2 regions of the Kribbella sp. NPDC049174 genome follow, and region 2 is predicted to be linked to the other one. Evidence: riboswitches for the same ligand, from Rfam matches in the RefSeq annotation. Region 2 holds a riboswitch; the other holds the start of a gene.
What was found. Region 2 has a riboswitch for FMN ahead of ribD (bifunctional diaminohydroxyphosphoribosylaminopyrimidine deaminase/5-amino-6-(5-phosphoribosylamino)uracil reductase RibD). Riboswitches for the same ligand answer to the same signal wherever they lie in the genome.
Positions count from the first base shown of each region.

Region 1 (3,395 bases), on a different contig from region 2:
GCTGGCGCACCGCGCGGTTGCCGTTGGCCACCTCAACCCCCTAACAGACGATCAGCATTGGACTATAGGTCAGCCGCGCAGATGTAGACGCGCGGTGCGCCGCCTGGGTCTGGCAGCGGATCCCGCGGCGCGGCGCGTTTCCCGGTCGCGACCACCGAGCCGTCGCGCGGATCCACGATCCGGTAACCGAGCGGAATCGCGTCGTCGAAGATCATCACCGGCCCGCCGTTGTCCCGGTACACCACGAACAGCTCGCCGGGCACGCTCAGCGCCCGCCCGGTGATCGCCCCGGTCCAGTCCGGTGCCATGTCGGTCGTCGCCAGCCCCGCGAGGATCTTCGGCAGCAGCCCGACGTACGACGACCCCTCGAAGCCGACCGCCTCGCGCCAGCCGGCTCCCGGCGCGGTGAAGAACTCCGACTGGCCGGTCTCACCCGGGTGCAACAGCCACTGCCACAGACTGCCCGCGCCGTAGACGACGCCCATCGTCCCGCCCGCACACAGGTTGCTCCAGGCCTCGTGCCCCTGCCACCAGCCGGCCGCCCTGCCGAGGTCCCGGGTGTTCTCGTACGTCGGCTCGCCGTTCGCGACGGCCTTGACCGGCAGGTTCCGCCACATGTCCGCGACTCGCTCGGGCACGTGCTCGCCCTGGTGGCCGGTCTGGCACCACTGGAAGTCGAGCCACTCCGCGTCCTGGTGGGCGTTCGCCTGGATGTGGGGCCGGTAGTGGATCCCGGTCGGCTGGCCGTAGCAGTCGGTCGCGTGCACCTCCTCTCCACCGGCTGCGATCTGCGGTTCGCGGCCCGATCCGTCGCCGCCGACCAGGTAGATCGCGGGCTGAGCGCCGTACCGGGCGACGAGGTAGCGGCAGTACCGCGCGTACTCAGCCGGCGGTACGACGGTGCCGGCGACTTCGAGGCCCTTCCAGCCGAAGCCCTGGAACACGGGCTGGAGGACCGGGACGAGGCCGTGGTCGACCAGGATCCGGAGCAGTTCGTCGAGGTACTGGAAGTACTCGACGTTCAGCTCGTTCAGGTGGCCCTCGGGGAGGTCCTCGAAACCGACGGCGAAGCTCTCGTCCTGAGTGCGGTCCCGCGGGCCGACGGCTCGCATGTCGGGCTGGACAGTCATCAGCAGTACGGCGTTGAAGCCCTTGGCCTGCCGGTCGGCGGCGTACTCCCGGACCTGCTCGGGTGTCGCTCGCCAGGGCAGCGCCCACGCGGTGTCCGCGGCCAGGATCGCGGGCGTACCGTCCGCGTGCACCAGGCTGCGGCCGCCGGGCGACATCCGCCAGAAACCGTGGGCGTAGAACGGGTGCTCGCTGTCGGCGGCGGTGACGTCGAACTCACCACTCTCGTCGCCACTCGACCACTTCCAGCGGCCGGGCTCGGGCGCAGCGAAGCGGACGCGCCACGTCCGTCCACCGTCCCAGAAGGCCGGGCGCCGCAGCCGCAGGCCGGATTCGTGCTCGAACTCCGCCCAGACCTCGACGTCGGTGTAGGGGTCGGCGACCTCCGGAACACCGGTCAGCTCGAGCTCGTGCTCACGCCAGACTGAGATGGACATGACACTCCAAGGGTGGTTGTGACGGATAGACTGAGCGGCGAACAGCAAGACCACACGTGCTCTGGGGTCGGTGAAATTCCGAGCCGGCGGTGACAGTCCGCGACCCGTACCTCCGCGAGGAGGTGCGGTTGACCTGGTGGAACTCCGGGACCGACGGTGAAAGTCCGGATGGGAAGACGCACGTGGCAGTCTTCGCGGTGCGCTGCCGACGGTTCCGTCGGAGGTGCCCGCGGAGCTTGTCGTTGCCCCGGAGTGCCAGGCCGAGAGGACAACGACCGTGAGCTCCGCGACTACAACCCACCTGGACACCATCCAGCGCGCGATCGAAGAGATCGCCCTGGGCCGGCCCGTCGTGGTCGTCGACGACGAGGACCGCGAGAACGAAGGCGACCTGACCTTCGCCGCGAGCCTCGCCACTCCCGAACTGATGGCCCTGCTGGTCCGCCACACCAGCGGCTACGTCTGCGCCCCGGCCGCGCCGGAGCTCCTCGACCGGCTCGAGCTCCCGCTGATGGTGCCGAACAACCAGGACAGCCTGCGGACCGCGTACACGATCTCGGTCGACGCGAGCACCGGGATCGGGACCGGGATCTCGGCGGCCGACCGGGCCCGGACCGTCCGCGTGCTGGCCGACCCGTCGGCACAGCCCGCGGACCTGATCCGGCCCGGTCACATCCTCCCGTTGCGCGCGGTGGAGGGCGGCGTCCGGCAGCGGCCCGGTCACACCGAGGCCACCGTCGAACTCGTCCGGCTGGCCGGACTGCCGCCGGTCGGTGTGATCGGCGAACTGATGAACGACGACGGCACCCTGATGACCGGGCCCGACCTGCGCGCGTTCGCCGACACTCACGATCTCGCGATGATCTCGATCGCCGACCTGGTCAGTTACTTGTCTTGAGCAACTGCCGGGCGGAGTCCGCGATGCCCTCCGGCGAGAGCCCGTAGCGGTCCAGCAGATATCCGGCCGACCCCGTGGGTGCGAACTCGGGGATCCCGAGGATCGACACCCGCGCCGGATGATGCTGTACGACGGTCTCCGCGACCGCACCGCCGAGGCCGCCGCCGGTCACCGCCTCCTCCGCGGTGACGATGCCGGCCGTCTCCCGCGCGGCCGCGACCACGGCGTCGACGTCCAGCGGTTTCACCGTCGGCATCGACAGCACCCGGGCCGAGATCCCTTCGGTGGCGAGCTGCTCGGCCGCGACCATCGCCCGCCACAGCACGGTGCCGTTACTGATCAGCGTGACATCGTCACCGGCCCGGACCGTGATCGCCTTGCCCAGCTGGAACTCGTAGTCCTCCGCGTACACCTTCGGCACACTCATCCGGCTGACCCGGATGAACACCGGCCCGTCCGAGGCCGCCGCCCAGCGCAGCGCGGCCGCCGTCTCGATCGGGTCGGCCGGCACGATCACGGTCAGGTTCGCGATCGCCCGCAGCCAGGCGATGTCCTCGATCGAGTGGTGGGTCGGGCCCAGTTCGCCGTACGCGACGCCGGGGCTCATCCCGCACAGCTTCACGTTGGTGTTCGAGTAGGCGACGTCCGCCTTGATCTGTTCCAGCGCGCGGCCGGTCAGAAAGCAGGACGCGGCCGAGACGAACGGGATCCGGCCGCCGTTGGCCAGCCCCGACGCCACGCCGACCATGTCCTGCTCGGCGATCCCGACGTTGATCAACCGGTCCGGGAACGCCTTGCGGAAACTGTTCAGCTTGCTCGAACCGACCGAGTCGTTCACCACCCCGACGATCCGGTGGTCGGCGTGTGCGAGCTCGGCGAGCGTCTCGACATACGCGTCCCGGCAGTCGTACCGCGGCTGGTCGGCGACGGAC
Region 1 is NZ_JBICSZ010000008.1:24,288-27,682, reverse strand. Features, by position in the region: gene ACGFIF_RS32090 (sugar-binding transcriptional regulator) at 1-31, opposite strand, end outside; gene ACGFIF_RS32085 (DUF4038 domain-containing protein) at 63-1,565, opposite strand; FMN riboswitch at 1,618-1,751, shown strand; gene ribB (3,4-dihydroxy-2-butanone-4-phosphate synthase) at 1,843-2,463, shown strand; gene ACGFIF_RS32075 (transketolase family protein) at 2,447-3,395, opposite strand, start outside.
Region 1: another riboswitch for FMN. It lies ahead of ribB (3,4-dihydroxy-2-butanone-4-phosphate synthase); the one in region 2 lies ahead of ribD (bifunctional diaminohydroxyphosphoribosylaminopyrimidine deaminase/5-amino-6-(5-phosphoribosylamino)uracil reductase RibD).

Region 2 (3,395 bases):
GTGTCCGGTTGCTTGGCCGGGCCGGTGGGCGTCCAGGTGACTGGCAGGGGTGGGAGTTGGTCGAAGACTTCGGGGGAGTCGGGTTGGGTGGACCAGGGGGTCGTCTGGGCGGGTGGGAGGGCGCCGGACTCGGCGAGGAGGCGGCCGGCGGCGTGGGCGGAGTCGGGGCGTTGGGACGGGTCGGTCGCCGTACTGCGGCGGATGAATTCGGCCAGCGGCCCATCGACGGGTGGGAGCTTGCCGTCCGGGCCGGGCCGCTCTCCGGTGAGGAGCTCGGCGGCGACGGCACCGACTGTGTACAGGTCCTGACGTGGGTCGGGGTCGGCTCCGGCCAGTTGCTCGGGGGCTATGTAGCCGGGCGTGCCGAGGACGGTGCTGTGGCGGGTCATGCGGGGCTCGTTGAGGAGGCCGGCTACGCCGAAGTCGGACAGGCGGAGGTGCGGGCGGCCCTTGCCGGTGGCGTCGAGGAGCAGGTTGGCGGGCTTCAGGTCGCGGTGTACGACGCCGGCCGCGTGGACTGCGGACAGGCCGTGCAGGAGTTGGTCGAGCAGGACGGCGACGTACGACGTGGGGAGCGGGCCGTGGTCGCCGAGCAGCGTCGCGACGGAGCCGCCGCGGACCAGGTCCATCGCGAACACGACCTTGTCGTCGTCGGCCGCCCACCCATGCGGTGCGACCACGTGCGGGTGTTCGATCCGCAACGACTGCTCCCGGACGAACCGCAGCAACGCGGCCGCATCGTGCTGCCCGAGCACCTTCGCCGCGACGTACGCCGACCGCCGCAGGTCCCACGCCCGCCAGACCGAGCCCATCCCGCCGGTCCCGATCAGGTCGATCAGCCGATACCGGCCCGCAAACGCCTCCACCGGCAAGAACCTACCGCCCCACCGGCCCGCCTCGGTCAACCCGCCGCCAGTGAAATACTGCGGTTGATGAATTCTGAGGCGGGCGGCTCGTCACCAGTGTGTCGGCGCGGTGGTTGCCGATGGCCACCGTCGGGCCGCTGGCCGGTGCGGCGCTGGCCGAGGCGTTCGGCTACCGGCCCCTCATCCTGACCGTCGCGGCTGCCTGTGTGACCGCCTCGGTGGCGCTCGCGCTCACCCGGCGGGTGCCCAGGATGTGACCTGGGTCCTGGTGGACTGGGGTGGCAGTGGCACACTTGAGGTACGAGTGAACCCACTCGCGTGCTCCGGGGTCGGTGTAATTCCGAGCCGGCGGTAATAGTCCGCGACCCGGCCGCAGCGGTTGAGCGGCCGGTTGACCTGGTGGAATTCCGGGACCGACGGTGAAAGTCCGGATGGGAGGCGCACGCGATCGGCGGGTGCGCTCTGACGTCCGGCGACGCGAGCCTCAACGGCGAGTGGGCAGTTCCGGACGGCAGTGCGTGCATGCCGGTTGTCACGAGCCCCGGAGTGCGTCCGTGACGACGAGGGACCGTGAGTGAACAACGCTTCGCCGATCGATGTCGCCTGGATGCGACGGGCGGTCGAGCTGGCCGCGAAGGGCATCGGCAGCACCCACCCCAACCCGGTGGTCGGCTGTGTCATCACCGGACGGGACGGTCATCCGGTCGGTGAGGGCTTCCACGCCGTTGCCGGTGGCCCCCATGCCGAGGTCGAGGCACTGACCATGGCGGGTGATCGGGCCCGCGGCGGTACGGCGTACGTGACCTTGGAACCGTGCAATCACACCGGCCGGACCGGGCCGTGCGCCGACGCGCTGATCGCGGCCGGGGTGGCCCGGGTGGTGTACGCCGTACCGGACCCGAACAAGCAGGCCTCCGGTGGCGCGGACAAGCTCCGGAGCAAGAACATCCAGGTCGAGGAGGGCGTGCTCCAGACCGAGGCCGAGGCGGTCAACCACGTCTGGCTGCACAGCGTCCGGATGGGCCGGCCGTTCGTCACCTGGAAGTTCGCCACCACTCTCGACGGGCGCTCGGCGGCTCCGGACCGGAGCAGCCGGTGGATCACCGGACCGATCGCGCGCGCCGACGTGCACCGGAAGCGGGCCGAGTGTGACGCGGTCGCGGTCGGCACCCAGACCGTGCTGGTCGACGACCCGGAGCTGACGGTCCGCGACGAGAACGACGTACCGGCCGCCAGGCAGCCGCTGCGCGTCGTCGTCGGCGACCGGGAGATCCCGCCGACCGCGAAGATCCGCAACGACCGCGCGCCGACGCTCCTACTGCCCACCCATGACCCGGCCGAGGTGCTCCGGCAGCTGGACGACAGCCACATCCGGCACCTCTGGCTCGAGGGCGGTCCGACGCTGGCCGCCGCCTTCCTCCGCGCGCAGCTGGTCGACCAGATCGTCGCGTACGTCGCCCCGGCCGTGCTCGGCTCCGGGTACGCCGCGATCGGGGACCTGGGGGCGGAATCGATCGACCACCTGCGGCGGTTCAAGTTAGCGGACGTCACCCGCCTCGGCGACGACGTCCGGCTGACCCTGACGCCGCTCGAACTCCAAAGGAAACGCTGAATGTTCACCGGAATCGTCGAAGAACTCGGCACGGTCGAGTCACTGGACCTGCTGGACGGGGACGCCGCCCGGCTCACCATCCGCGGCCCGAAGGTCACCGAGGACGCCGGGCACGGCGACTCGATCGCCGTCAACGGCTGTTGCCTCACGGTGGTCGAGCACGGTGACGGCACCTTCACCGCCGACGTGATGCGGGAGACGTTGCAGCGCACCAGCCTCGGCCAGGCCACCAAGGGCTCGCAGGTCAACCTGGAGCGCGCGGTGCCGGCCCACGCACGGCTCGGCGGGCACATCGTCCAGGGCCACGTCGACGGGGTCGGCACGATCGCGAGCCGCACGCCGGGCGAGCACTGGGAAGACGTCCGGGTGGCCGCGCCCGCGAACATCCTCAAGTACGTCGCCGAGAAGGGTTCGATCGCCATCGACGGCGTCTCCCTGACGGTGACCGACGTGGACGACGCGACCGGCACCTTCGGCGTCAGCCTGATCCCGACCACGCTCGAGCTCACCGTGCTCGGCCGCAACGCCGTCGGCGACACCGTCAACCTCGAGGTCGACGTGATCGCCAAGTACGTCGAACGCCTACTGGGAGGCACCAAGTGATCGACTGGTTGCTGCACGCCGAGGTGACCATCGCCGGTTCGCCGGTGCTGGTCCGCGAGATCGTCGGCAACGTGTTCGGCCTCGGCAGCGCACTGTTCGGCATGCGCCGACTGGTGGCCGCCTGGCCGGTCGGCATCGTCGGCAACATCCTGCTCTTCACAGTCTTCGTCGGCGGGATCTTCGACACCCCGCAGGACAAGGATCTGTGGGGCCAGGCCGGGCGCCAGGTGTTCTTCGCCCTGGTCAGCCTCTACGGCTGGTACCGCTGGTACCAGACCCGCCACGGCGGTGCCGCGAACGCGGTGCAGCCGCGC
Region 2 is NZ_JBICSZ010000017.1:41,953-45,347, forward strand. Features, by position in the region: gene ACGFIF_RS42540 (serine/threonine-protein kinase) at 1-866, opposite strand, end outside; gene ACGFIF_RS42545 (hypothetical protein) at 986-1,123, shown strand; FMN riboswitch at 1,181-1,314, shown strand; gene ribD (bifunctional diaminohydroxyphosphoribosylaminopyrimidine deaminase/5-amino-6-(5-phosphoribosylamino)uracil reductase RibD) at 1,441-2,478, shown strand; gene ACGFIF_RS42555 (riboflavin synthase) at 2,479-3,081, shown strand; gene pnuC (nicotinamide riboside transporter PnuC) at 3,078-3,395, shown strand, end outside.